3 regions of the Lacrimispora brassicae genome follow, and region 3 is predicted to be linked to each of the others. Evidence: predicted binding sites of a transcription regulator. Region 3 holds the regulator's gene; each other region holds the start of a gene.

Region 1 (4,527 bases), on a different contig from region 3:
GGCTCCTGCAGGGATCTCCGCCTTTTTCGCCGTCACCTTATCCATGATTTCCTCTGCAGCTCCTTTTTTCAGCACGGAGCGGGCAGGCTCATAGACGGTCCGGTTCTTATATTCCTGGGTCTTTCCCTCATTCCAGTTCTGTACCGGACGGTAATAACCGGTGATCCGGCTGTATACCTCAGCGCTTTTTCCGCAGACCGGGCATACCTTATGCTCTCCGGAAAGATATCCGTGTTCTGAGCAGATGGAATAGGTGGGGGACAAGGTATAATAAGGCAGTTTGAAATTCTCCGCAATGGTGTGCACCAGCTTTGCAGCCGCTTCCCAGTCAGGAAGCTTCTCACCCAGGAATGCGTGGAACACGGTTCCTGAGGTATAAAGGGTCTGGAGCTCATCCTGAATTTCAAGAGCATCGAAGACATCCGCTGTATAATCCACAGGCAGGTGGGAGCTGTTGGTATAATACGGAGTATCTCCCTCCTTGCCGGCCGTGATGATATGGGGATAATGCTTCTTGTCATGCTTTGCCAGACGGTATGTGGTGGATTCTGCCGGGGTCGCCTCCAGATTATAAAGATCTCCGTACTTCTCCTGGTAATCTGACAGCCTTTCCCGCATGTGATTCAACACATCCTTTGTAAACTGTCTGGTTTTTTCACTTGTCAGATCCTTTTCCAGCCATTTGGCATTTAAGCCCACCTCATTCATTCCGATGAGGCCGATGGTGGAAAAATGATTTTCAAAACTGCCCAGATACCGCTTCGTATAAGGATAAAGTCCCTGGTTCAAAAGCTTTGTTATGACTTCCCGCTTGGTCTTTAAGGACCGGGCCGAAATGTCCATCATATGATCCAGACGCTTGTAAAAATCGGCTTCGTTCTTGGCAAGGTACGCGATCCTTGGCATGTTGATGGTCACAACACCCACGGAACCGGTGCTTTCGCCGGATCCAAAGAATCCGCCGGTCTTTCTCCTAAGTTCCCTTAAATCCAGACGCAAACGGCAGCACATGCTTCTTACATCGCTTGGTTCCATATCGCTGTTTATGTAATTTGAAAAGTAAGGAGTTCCGTATTTGGAGGTCATCTCAAACAGAAGCCGGTTATTCTCTGTATTGGACCAGTCAAAATCCTTAGTAATGGAATAAGTAGGAATAGGATACTGGAAGCCACGGCCATTGGCGTCGCCCTCGATCATGGTTTCAATAAAGGCTTTGTTGATCATGTCCATCTCTGCCTTACAGTCCTTATACTTAAAGTCCGCCTCTTTTCCTCCTACAGTGGCATTTAACTCCGCCATATCGGCCGGAACGGTCCAGTCCAGGGTGATGTTGGAGAATGGAGCCTGTGTCCCCCAGCGGCTTGGGGTATTTACCCCATAGATAAAGGATTCAATGCATTTTTTCACTTCCCGGTAGGATAAATGGTCGGCCTTTACAAAGGGAGCCAGATAGGTGTCAAAGGAAGAAAAGGCCTGGGCTCCTGCCCATTCATTCTGCATGATTCCCAGGAAATTGACCATTTGGTTGCAAAGTACGGATAAATGATTTGCAGGGGATGAAGTGATCTTTCCCGGTATCCCCCCAAGTCCCTCAAGAAGAAGCTGCTTTAAAGACCAGCCTGCGCAGTATCCGGTGAGCATGGACAAATCATGAAGGTGGATGTCCGCATTTCTGTGGGCATTTGCGATCTCCTGATCATAAATTTCAGACAGCCAGTAATTGGCCGTAACAGCACCGGAGTTACTTAATATCAACCCTCCCACGGAATAGGTGACCGTGGAATTTTCCTTGACCCGCCAGTCCTCCACCTTTACGTAGCTGTTCACTACAGCCTTGTAATCCAGGATGGTATCCTTCATATTCCGGATTTTTTCTCTCTGCTTTCTATATAAAATATAGGCCTTTGCCACATCCGTATATCCCGCCTGCTCAAGAACGTGCTCCACACTGTCCTGGATCTGTTCAACCGTGACTTCTCCTCCTGACATCTTTCCCTGAAAATCAGCGGTTACCCGAAGAGACAGCAGCTCCAGTATTTCATTATTATACTCTTTCTCAGTGGCCTTAAATGCTTTTTTAATCGCTTCTGTGATTTTATTCAGACTGAATTCAGCACTTTCCCCATTTCTCTTTACTACCTGGATCATAACAACCAAACTCCTTTCCACTTTCCTGCCCAGCTTTCCGGGCAGGCCCACCCCGTTTCAGCGCACCCCGCACTATCGGGTGTATCGGGTGTAGAGGTATGCCCACAGGGCGTTCCTCTGCAAAGCCCTTTATGATTCTGTCTTTACCATATATTTCATTATAGCAGACCAAAAAGAAAAACACAATATGTAGTTTGGTTTTTTATCGCCAATCCACATATTGTGTTTTTTATTCATCAAGAGCATCGGCATTGCTTGCCAGAGAGGCAAACAGCTCCGATGGCACGTAGGCGTTCACCAGAATCCCGTCTTCCTGATACTCTTCCTTTAAAAGCTGGCCGTATTTGCGGATCAACTGAATTTTCCCTGCTTCCTTATAGGAATAGACCCTTTCCAAATACACCTTCTGATTTCTGAGAATGGTTTCCAAAAGATTTATAAGTTCGTCAAGACCTTCTCCGTTTTTTGCAGATATCCTCACCTGATGGTCCGAAGAAACATCTCTCAGGATCACGCCGGCATCTGCCGCATCCATCTTATTGAACACCGTGATCATGAGTTTATCACAAACACCAAGCTCCCTTAAGGTTTCATATACAACATGCATCTGCATATCCATCTGGGGATTGGAGCAATCCACCACATGAAGGATGATATCGCTGTATTTGGCTTCCTCCAAAGTGCTTTTAAAGGCTTCGATCAAATGATGGGGAAGCTTTCTGATAAATCCTACCGTATCCGTCAAAAGGATCTGCTGTCCCCCCGGCAGGCTTAAATTCCTGGTGGTAGGATCCAGGGTGGCAAACAGCTTATCCTCAGCCAGTATCCCTGCATCTGTAAGTCGGTTTAACAGGGTGGATTTCCCGGCGTTGGTGTAGCCTACAATAGCGGCGGTTGGTACATGGTTTTTATCCCGCTGCTGTCTGACCACCTCCCTGTGGCGCTTCACATCCTCTAATTCAGCCTTCAGCATCCCGATCCGGTCATGGATAAGACGGCGGTCCATCTCCAGTTTTTTCTCTCCCGGTCCGCGGGTGCCGATCCCTCCTCCCAGACGGGATAAGGAGCTTCTAAGTCCCACCAATCGGGCCGACCGGTACTTAAGCTGGGCCAGCTCCACCTGTATCTTTCCTTCTCTGGTGATGGCTCTGGAAGCAAAGATATCCAGGATCACCATGGTCCGGTCCATGACCTTTGTATCCAATGCCCCTTCCAGATTCCGCAACTGGGCCGGAGACAGTTCGTCGTCGCAGACGATTCCCGTTGCGTCAAGCTCCCAGATCCAGTCCTTTATTTCCTCAATCTTTCCTTTTCCCAGATAAGTCCCCGGATGGATCCTATCCCGGTTTTGGATCACCTTATCAAGGGTAACGGCCCCTGCCGTTTTCACCAGCTCCTCCAGCTCATCAAGAGACCCTTTTGCGTCATCTTCATCTCCGGTACTGACAGCCACCAGGATCACCCGTTCTTCTATTTCTTTTAACTCAATCAGTTCTGCCATCAATCACTCCAACCTATCTTGTCTTTAAAAATGTGATCTCCCGCTCCGCTTCCTCATCAGGGCCGTGGGCAGAGATATACTGCTGCATCAGATCCAGGGCTGTTTTAAATTCACCTTTATATTCTTCGGCAACAGCCTGGTTAAACAAAAGTTCCGGAACCAGGGAGCTGTCTGGTGCCGAAAGACCCTTCTTAAAATATTCGGCCGCTCCATCCCAGTCCTCTCCTGCTATCCTGCATAAGCCCATCCGGTTGTAAAGCTGGGCGCTTTGCTCCCCTTCCTTAAGAGCCTCTTCATAGAGGTTCATGGCATCGGGAGCCGCCCCTTCTTTTTCCATGGCCTCCCCGGCGGCTAAAAGGGCTTTCAGCCTGCCCGGTGCTTTCTTTTCTGTATCTAGCTGGGCGCTTCGTTTATAATCCTCTATAGAGCCCTTTAAATCCCCGGCTCCTGCCCTGGAAACAGAACGCATATTTAAATATTCCGGCTTCTCCCCATCCACCTTTATGAGTATGTCATAAGTGTCTGAGGCGGAAGAATAATCGCCTGCAAGGTATTCCGCTTCTGCCCGGTACTTTAACACATCAACATCAAATTTCCCCACCAGCCCTTTGGAAGAACTGATGGCCTGGTCAAAGGCTTCCACGGCGCCGTCATAATTGCCCTGGTTAAGGGCTTCGATCCCGGCGGTCCGGTAAGAATATTTATTTTCCTTTTTCCCGCAGCCGCCTGCTCCTATGGCAATTGTCAGGGCCAGTCCAAGGATGACAGCCGCATATCCTGTCTTTGTTCTCATGCTATTATCTCCTTTTTAGGAAGTTCGATTCGCCATCGGCTCATTGAACGGCTAATTTGATAAATTTAAGCTGCACTCCGCCTGC
Region 2 (4,527 bases), on a different contig from region 3:
GTCCGATTTGAGGGGCTGTTGTTTTGGTTACGGGAGGTGCAAAGGCCGGTCCGGTTTCTTCTTCTGCCCATGAGACGGAAGAGGAAGTGGCCGATATAAGGACGGCAAGTAAAAGGGCCTTTGCGGCTGCAGGAAATAAGTTCTTTAATTGTGTCATGATTGATCCTCCAGAATAATGGCATTTTATCTTGTATTATAACACTTCCCGGCAGATTCTGTAAATGGCCTTCTATGAATTTGTCAATTATTGTGGTAAAATGTACCGATATAAAATAACAGATAACGGAGACTAAAACATGAAGTATTATTTTGCCCCCATGGAGGGGATCACCGGCTATATTTACCGGAACGCTCATCATATGTTTTTTAATCAGATAGATGTGTATTTTACTCCTTTTATTGTGCCGACCCAGAACCGGAAGTTTACCTCCAGAGAGAAAAAAGATTTTCTGCCGGAGAATAACAAGGGATTTCATGTCATTCCTCAGATTCTCACCAATAAAGGAGATAATTTTATATGGGCGGCAAAGGAGTTGAAGCAATACGGATATGAGGTAGTGAATTTAAATTTAGGCTGCCCCTCTCCTACGGTGGTTTCCAAGGGCCGCGGATCAGGCTTTCTTGGGGAACCGGACTTACTGGAGGCTTTCTTTGACCAGATTTTTTCTGAGCTGGACATGAAAATTTCCGTAAAGACCAGGATCGGAATGAACAGTCCTGAGGAATTTGGAAGGCTTATGGAAATTTATAACAAATATCCCCTAGAGGAGCTGATTCTTCATCCCCGGGTCCAGAAGGACTTTTATAAGAATGAACCTAACTGGGAGGTTGTGAAAGAGGCGGTTTCCTTAAGTAAAAATCCTTTATGCTATAACGGAAACCTGTTTTCCGTGGAAGATTATAAGAAATTCACCACGTTCTTTCCCTCTGTAGACCGTGTCATGCTTGGGAGAGGGCTGGTGGCAAATCCAGGCCTTGCAGGGGAAATAAAGGGCAAAGGAAACATGGAAAAGGGACAGTTAAAGGCTTTTCATGATGAGGTTTTAAGAGGATACGAAGAGATCATCTCCGGGGACCGCAATGTCCTGTTTAAGATGAAGGAGGTGTGGGCGTATATGATCCAAATGTTTGAGGGCGGCGAAAAACATGGAAAAAAAATCCGTAAGTCCCAGCACCTTGGAGAGTACCGGGCAGCAGTGGACAGCCTGTTTGGTGAGCTGGATTTCAAGGAGTCCGGAGGGGCTTTTGACGGAAAATAAGAATAAAATCCATGCTTATAAGAAAAACATAAAATGATCATAAATTTTTTTAATGAATCAATTGGCATTTTAAGCTTGAACTCTTACTTTGTGAGGCTTCAGGCGTTTTTTTATGCTTCATTTCACGGCCTTTACTTTCGTGGTAAAAAAGAAGAAAATATTTAAGAAGCGAATATTTAGTATGTCAATGGTTGAAATTAACTATATGTTGTGGTATATTTTTACATGTGAGATTTAATAACAGTTATTGGTATTAATATAAATCGTGGAATGGCGGGAATTTTAAATGGATAAGAGAAACGGAAAACAGGAAATTCTGGAATACTTTGAAGAGGTGCCTGAGCTGGAGGGGGTTTTGGAAAAAATCCGGCAGGAGTGGGATTTTGCGCCATATGGTCTGGAACACCTCTCCGTAAAATTTACAGGATTCTGCAAGAAAAACATGAGCCTTGAAGATCGCCTTGGAGCGCTGATCCAGGCGGCGGCGGAGCTGACCACCCAGGAAGCGCCGGACTGGGAGTATATAGGAGCAAGGCTTCTCATGGTGGAGTTTAATATCCGGTTAAAGGCAGAACTTGGCCGGAGGCAGATTGGAAGCCTTTATGATAAAATATGTTATCTGACAGAGGAGAGGCTCTATGGAGATTACATCCTGGAAAATTATAAAAAGGAAGAAATCGACCGGTTTGAAAGGTATATGGATCAGACGAGAAACCATCTGTTCAATTATTCCGGGCTGGAGCTTCTGCTTAACCGGTATGTGATCCGCAGCCGTCAGAATGCGCCTTTGGAGACTCCCCAGGAAATGTTCCTGGGAATTGCCATGCATCTTGCCATGAAAGAGACCGTTGACCGGGAGTCCTGGGTGAAACGGTTTTACGACATGCTCAGCACCTTAAAGGTCACCATGGCAACCCCCACCCTTTCAAATGCCAGAAAGCCTTACCACCAGCTTTCCTCCTGCTTTATCGATACAGTACCGGACAGCCTGGATGGCATTTACCAGAGCATTGACAGCTTTGCAAAGGTGAGTAAATTCGGGGGAGGCATGGGCCTTTATTTTGGAAAGGTCCGTGCCGCAGGAAGCGACATCCGCGGCTTTAAAGGAGCGGCGGGAGGCGTGATCCGGTGGATCAAGCTGGCCAACGATACTGCCGTGGCAGTGGACCAGTTGGGAATGCGGCAGGGGGCTGTGGCGGTTTACTTAGATGTGTGGCACAAGGATCTGCCGGAATTTCTCACCCTTAGGACAAACAATGGAGATGACCGCATGAAGGCCCATGATGTTTTTCCTGCCGTCTGTTATCCCAACCTGTTCTGGAAGCAGGCAAAGGAAGACATAGAGGGGGACTGGTATTTAATGTGCCCTCATGAAATCCTGACAATAAAGGGCTGGGCATTGGAAGACTTTTATGGAACCCAGTGGGAGGAGCGTTATCTGGATTGTGTAAGTGACAGCCGCATCCACAAGCGGATCATCCCCATTAAAGATATCATCCGCCTGGTTTTAAAGAGCGCGGTGGAGACCGGGACGCCTTTTACCTTTAACCGGGATATCGTAAATGAAGCCAACCCCAACAGCCACTGCGGCATCATTTACTGTAGCAATCTTTGCACGGAAATTGCCCAGAATATGAGCGGTGTGGAACAAATAGAGCAGGAGATCCGCAGTGTGGATGGGGAAACGGTGGTGGTTACTGTGACAAAGCCGGGAGACTTTGTAGTTTGTAACCTGGCAAGCCTTTCCCTTGGAAAGATTGATTTAAAGGATACCCAAGAACTGGCGGAATTGACCAGATGCGCCATCCGGGCTTTGGACAATGTGATCGATTTAAACTTTTTCCCTGTGCCCTATGCAAAGGTCACCAACCTTCGCTACCGCCCGGTGGGGCTTGGAGTGAGCGGATATCACCACATGCTGGCAAAGAACGGGATCTCCTGGGAATCCCAGGAGCATCTGGAATTTTCCGACCGGGTGTTTGAGGCGATCAATTATGCTGCAATAGAGGCCAGTTGTGACTTTGCTAAGGAAAAAGGGAGATATGACCTGTATGAAGGCAGTGAATGGCAGACAGGAGCATATTTTGACAAGCGGGGATATTGCTCTGAAAGATGGAAGGGCCTTCGGGAAAAGGTGGCAGCCTGCGGCATGAGAAACGGCTGGCTCCTTGCCATAGCGCCTACCAGCAGCACCAGCATGATCGCCGGAACAACGGCCGGGCTGGACCCTGTTTTAAACCGGTATTATCTGGAGGAAAAAAAGAGCGGCCTGGTGCCCCGGGTGGCTCCGGATCTGTCGCCGGAGACATTCTGGAAGTATAAAAACGCCCATTACATTGACCAGAAATGGTCTGTGCGGGCGGCAGGCGTCCGCCAGCGCCATGTGGACCAGGCCCAGAGCATGAACCTTTATATCACCAATGACTATACTCTCCGCCAGGTGCTGGGGCTCTATATCCTGGCCTGGGAATGCGGTGTGAAAACCATTTATTACATCCGGTCCAAGAGCCTGGAAGTGGAAGAGTGCGAGGCCTGCTCCAGCTAAAGGGGCCTTCTTGAGAATAATAATACAGGAGAAAGTGAAAAGACCATTATGGAACAATTAAAAAAAAGGCCCCTTTTTCATCCCGATGGAGAGATTGAAGTAAGGAAACGGCGAATGATCAACGGCAACACCACAAACCTCAATGATTTTAACAACATGAAATATACCTGGGTCAGCGACTGGTACCGCCAGGCCATGAATAATTTCTGGATACCTGAAGAAATTAATCTAAGCAGGGACAGAAAGGATTATCCCTTATTAAGCCCCCAGGAGCGGAGAGCTTATGATAAGATATTGTCTTTCCTGGTGTTTCTAGACAGCATCCAGACCGCCAATCTGCCGGCTATTGGGGAATATGTGACCGCCAACGAGATCAATCTCTGCCTTTCCATTCAGACATTTCAGGAGGCAGTGCACAGCCAGAGCTACAGCTATATGCTGGACACCATCTGCGAACCTCAGACGCGGAATGAAGTACTCTATCAGTGGAAGAGCGATTCTCATCTTCTTGCCCGTAATACTTTTATCGGGGATTTATATAATGAATTTCAAAAGGATAAAAGCGCCTTTGCCTTTATGAAGACGGTTATGGCTAATTTTATTCTGGAAGGCGTGTATTTTTACAGCGGATTCATGTTCTTTTATAACCTGGGGCGAAATCATAAAATGATCGGCTCTTCCCAGGAGATCCGTTACATCAACCGGGACGAGAACACTCATTTG
Region 3 (4,527 bases):
ATGGAGCAGTAGTTCCTTCTTTCTAAATAAGGAATTGTTGCAGAAGTAAGTAAGAAGCCGTTGTGGAGGCAGATTTAAGCTGCTTTCACAGCGGCTTCTTTGCGGCAAAGGCCGGTGAAAGAAAAACTTAATTTTACAGGCCTTGGAAAATATTGTATAATTATCATATTATCGGAATAAAATTCATATTTCAATAATCGGATAGGGGCAGTAAAAAGTACTGCCTTTTATTAGAAATTTAAAAAGCGATTTCTGATAAATAATATTATGAGAGAAAGGGAGATGATAAAAATGGATCAGGATAATCAAGATGGGACCTGGCAGGAAATCAGGGAGCGGGATCAGGATACGGTTTATGTGCAGCCTGAGAAACCAGCTCAGAGCAATATGGCCCTTGCATCTCTGATCATGGGGATCCTTGGAATTATAACCTCCTGCTGCTGTTTCGGAGGAGTGCTCTTTGGAAGCCTTGGGATCCTGTTTGCCCTGCTTTCTAAGACAGAAGACAGGTTTGAAGGCTATGCCAAGGCAGGCCTTATTACTTCAGCCATTGCCATGGTGCTGGTTGTATTGGTTGCAATCATATTTGTCGGTATTGCGGCGATGAGTGACATGGGGACAGGAGGTGTGTTTTCATGAAAACTTCATCATCAGAACTTAAAAGGCGTGCAAGGCGAAGCCTGAAAGGCAGATACGGTCTGTGCATTGGTGTCCAGTTCCTGGCAGGTGCCGTTATTATGGCTGCTTCCCTGGTGTATGTTTTAACATCGTTTTCCCTGGGACTAACGCAAACTTCCCTTTTTGACGGCTCACGCAGCATATCCCCAGGATATATTGCCCTGAGGGCAGGGATTTATTTATCCTTCCTGGTGATCCTTTCTGTATCCGGCCTATTAATGCCGGGAATCCTTAAGATTTATTTGAATATGAGTGCTGGCCATACAGCCAGACTGTCTGATCTTTTCTTTGCTTTTCAGAATAAGCCTCATAAGTTTTTAGGGCTTTATTTTATAAATACTCTGATTGGATTTGCATGGTCTGTCCCATATTTCGTGGTACTTATTGTTGCGGGCATTACTGATTTTATACCGGTCATGGTGGTATTGCTGGTGCTTACGTATCTGTTTCTGCTCATTGGAAGTACGGTTACAATGCTGTACTTATCCCAGTCCATGTTCATTCTCATCGAGTCTCCGGATCAGAGGCTATGGAGATGTTTAAAGGAAAGCGCAGAAATGATGAAGGGAAATAAGGGCGGACTTTTTTATCTTCTTTTAAGCTTTTTTGGGATGATAATTCTGGGATACTGCTCCCTGGGGATCGGTTTTCTCTGGATATTCCCTTATATGTACGCTACTATGACAGAGTATTATCTGGATCTTAAAGAGCGGCGTTCCCATAACTCCTTTAAAGGAGGCGAAGAGGCACTTTCCCAGTCCATGTGGAACCGGGAAAATCAGTGGTAGAACCGTGTCATGGAGGATGAATGCGCATAGAATACACTAAGGAGGTGTGTATCTATGCGCATTTGTGATCTTAGGCAAAAAGAAGTGATTAATATCTGTGACTGCAGACGCCTCGGCTATGTTGGTGATGTGGATTTTGACATGGAAACAGGCTGCCTGATAGCCATTATTGTACCGGGACCAGGATGCTTTTGCGGTTTTTTAGTCAGAGAAAAGGAGTATGTGATCCCCTTCTGTGACATCAGGCAGGTAGGGCCGGATATCATCCTTGTAAATGTGGATTTGGATAAAGCCACGGAAAGATGTGGGATATAAGGAGGATGGGCTTGCGGATCTTGGGATTGTAAGTTATGATATATACAGGGAAGTTCGATTGGCCTTTGGCTCATCGAACGGCTGATTTACTGAATGCAACTCCATGGCCTTAGCTTTCCTTAAGTAAATTATGCCAATAAAATTACAGTCCGTAAGACAGGAGGACCAGAAACGTGAAATGTCCATTTTGCAATGAAGCAGATACAAAAGTCATTGATTCCAGACCGGCAGACGACAACAGCTCCATCAGACGCCGCAGACAGTGTGAGAAATGCGGAAAGCGGTTTACTACCTATGAGAAGCTGGAGACCATGCCTCTCATGGTGATTAAAAAAGATAATTCCAGAGAGGTTTATGACCGTTCAAAAATAGAATCAGGAATTCTTCATTCCTGCCATAAACGTCCCGTATCATCCCAGCAGATTGATTCCATGGTAGATGAGATAGAAACCCAGGTGTTCAACCGGGAGGAAAAAGAAGTGGAAAGTACGGTGATCGGAGAGCTTGTTATGAGAACGCTGCAGGATGTGGATGAGGTAGCTTATGTCCGCTTTGCTTCCGTGTACCGGGAATTTAAAGACGTGAATACATTTATGGAAGAAATAGGAAAACTGTTAAAAAAGTAGGAGATTTATGTTTAAAAAATTTTATCCGAATGAAGATGCGGCCTCTGCATATGACATACCTTTTGAGGAATTATATAAAAGCGGGATCAGAGGTGTGGTTTTTGATATTGACAATACGCTGGTGCCTCATGGTGCGCCTGCGGATGAAAGGGCAAAGAAGCTGTTTTTGCGTCTGCATGAGCTTGGGATGGAAACCTGCCTCCTTTCCAATAACAAAGAGCCGAGAGTGGCCGCTTTTGCCAGAGCTGCAGGCAGTCCCCGCTACATTTTTAAAGGAAATAAGCCGGGGAGAAAAGGATACCAGAGAGCCATGGAATTAATGGGAACGGATGCAAAACAGACGGTGTTTGTGGGGGATCAGCTTTTTACCGATGTTTATGGAGCGAAAAGAGCAGGAATCCACAGCATCCTTGTTAAACCGATCCATCCGAAAGAAGAAATCCAAATTGTTTTAAAAAGATTTTTAGAGGCAGTGGTGCTGTATTTTTACCACAGAGATAAGAAAAAACAAAAATGAGCAGCGTCAAAGGAAGGAATATTTCCGGCGGGTAAAAGACCGTTTAACCGGTTATAATACGGATGAAACGGCCCGGACAAGCCGGCTGCTCCTAAGCATACAGGAAATTACAAAAGAGATCCTTGATTTGCGGACATGGAGAATTACCCTTTAAGTATCCCTTTGGGTATCCTTTTATGCCGGAACCCATGGACAGGAGAGAGGAAAGGCGGTAGGAGGATATGAAAATTCTTGTATTAAATGGGCCGAATCTAAATTTTTTGGGAATCCGTGAAAAGGGGATATACGGAACAGAGGATTATCATGGGCTGGTATCCATGCTGGAGGAAAAGGCCCGGAGAGAAGGTCATGAACTGGAGGTCTATCAGAGCAATTATGAAGGCGGGATCATCGACAAAATTCAGGAGGCATACCACAATGGCACAGAAGGGATCATCATCAATCCCGGAGCCTTTACCCATTACAGCTATGCCGTAAGAGATGCCCTGGGTTCTGTAGAGATTCCCAAGATTGAAGTCCACATATCCAATGTCCATAAAAGGGAGGAGTTCCGCCATACATCGGTGACCGCTCCTGTTTGTACCGGGCAGGTCGTTGGCCTGGGACTTAAGGGATATGCTCTGGCAATGGATTTTTTAACAGGGAAATAATCCCTCCCATTCAAAGAAATGGGAGATATTTGTAAAAAACGGTTGAAAATGTATTTATTATAGTATAGAATATAAAAGGTTAAGAAGAGAAATTCAAGGAGGAATATCATTTATGATATCAGCGGGTGATTTTAGAAACGGTATCACATTGGAGATCGAGGGTACTGTATATCAGATTATGGAGTTCCAGCATGTAAAGCCTGGAAAGGGTGCTGCGTTCGTAAGAACTAAGATTAAAGATGTGGTAAACGGTGGCGTTATAGAGCGCACATTCCGCCCGACAGAGAAGTTCCCACAGGCAAGAATCGACAGATTGGACATGCAGTATCTGTATGCCGATGGCGATCTTCATAACTTTATGGATACCAATACCTATGAGCAGGTCGCATTAGCGCCGGATGTAATCGGTGATGCGTTAAAGTTTGTGAAAGAGAACGAGACGGTTAAGATATGCTCTTATAATGGTAAGGTGTACTCTGTAGAGCCTCCGTTATTTGTGGAACTGGTTATCACAGATACAGAGCCGGGATTCAAAGGCGATACTTCCCAGGGCGCTACTAAGCCGGCTACAGTTGAAACCGGTGCAGTGGTATATGTTCCATTATTTGTTGATCAGGGTGACAAGATTAAGATTGATACACGTACAGGTGAATACATGTCCAGAGTTTAACCTTATCAAGTAAGTCCCCCACTTCAATGCCGGAAAGGCATAAGTGGTGGGTGGGGACTTACTTGTGTCAGAAGGGGTGCAAGCCCCTTCTGATAAGCTGCGATAGCAGCTACGAGGTTATGAGCAAGTAGCGAAGCGGATTGCGAATATCCGATTGACTCAGAAAGAAAAGGACCGGGCTGCCCGGTCTTTTTTGCTGTGATGCACCCGGTAAGGACGGGAAAAACAGGCTGCCGGAGAATGTCCGGCAGCCTGTTTGACTTGAAAGCATTGATTCATATGT

The links. The regulator NrdR, encoded in region 3, represses ribonucleotide reductase genes. The targets are predictions, from matches to a motif close to CACAANATNTTGTG.
Region 1: ACYVD3_RS00535 (ribonucleoside triphosphate reductase) is a predicted target of NrdR. The motif match lies at 2,330-2,343, and genes of this name have one in related genera.
Region 2: ACYVD3_RS04365 (ribonucleoside-diphosphate reductase subunit alpha) is a predicted target of NrdR. The motif match lies at 1,459-1,472, and genes of this name have one in related genera.

The regions. Positions count from the first base shown of each region.
Region 1 is NZ_BRYH01000001.1:121,107-125,633, forward strand. Features, by position in the region: gene ACYVD3_RS00535 (ribonucleoside triphosphate reductase) at 1-2,148, opposite strand, end outside; gene hflX (GTPase HflX) at 2,378-3,649, opposite strand; gene ACYVD3_RS00545 (tetratricopeptide repeat protein) at 3,663-4,442, opposite strand.
Region 2 is NZ_BRYH01000006.1:271,431-275,957, forward strand. Features, by position in the region: gene ACYVD3_RS04355 (N-acetylmuramoyl-L-alanine amidase family protein) at 1-157, opposite strand, end outside; gene ACYVD3_RS04360 (tRNA dihydrouridine synthase) at 297-1,259, shown strand; gene ACYVD3_RS04365 (ribonucleoside-diphosphate reductase subunit alpha) at 1,546-3,804, shown strand; gene ACYVD3_RS04370 (ribonucleotide-diphosphate reductase subunit beta) at 3,853-4,527, shown strand, end outside.
Region 3 is NZ_BRYH01000031.1:73,756-78,282, reverse strand. Features, by position in the region: gene ACYVD3_RS15995 (MetQ/NlpA family ABC transporter substrate-binding protein) at 1-26, shown strand, start outside; gene ACYVD3_RS15990 (hypothetical protein) at 292-639, shown strand; gene ACYVD3_RS15985 (DUF975 family protein) at 636-1,466, shown strand; gene ACYVD3_RS15980 (PRC-barrel domain-containing protein) at 1,521-1,781, shown strand; gene nrdR (transcriptional regulator NrdR) at 1,955-2,407, shown strand; gene ACYVD3_RS15970 (YqeG family HAD IIIA-type phosphatase) at 2,415-2,924, shown strand; gene aroQ (type II 3-dehydroquinate dehydratase) at 3,146-3,574, shown strand; gene efp (elongation factor P) at 3,687-4,244, shown strand.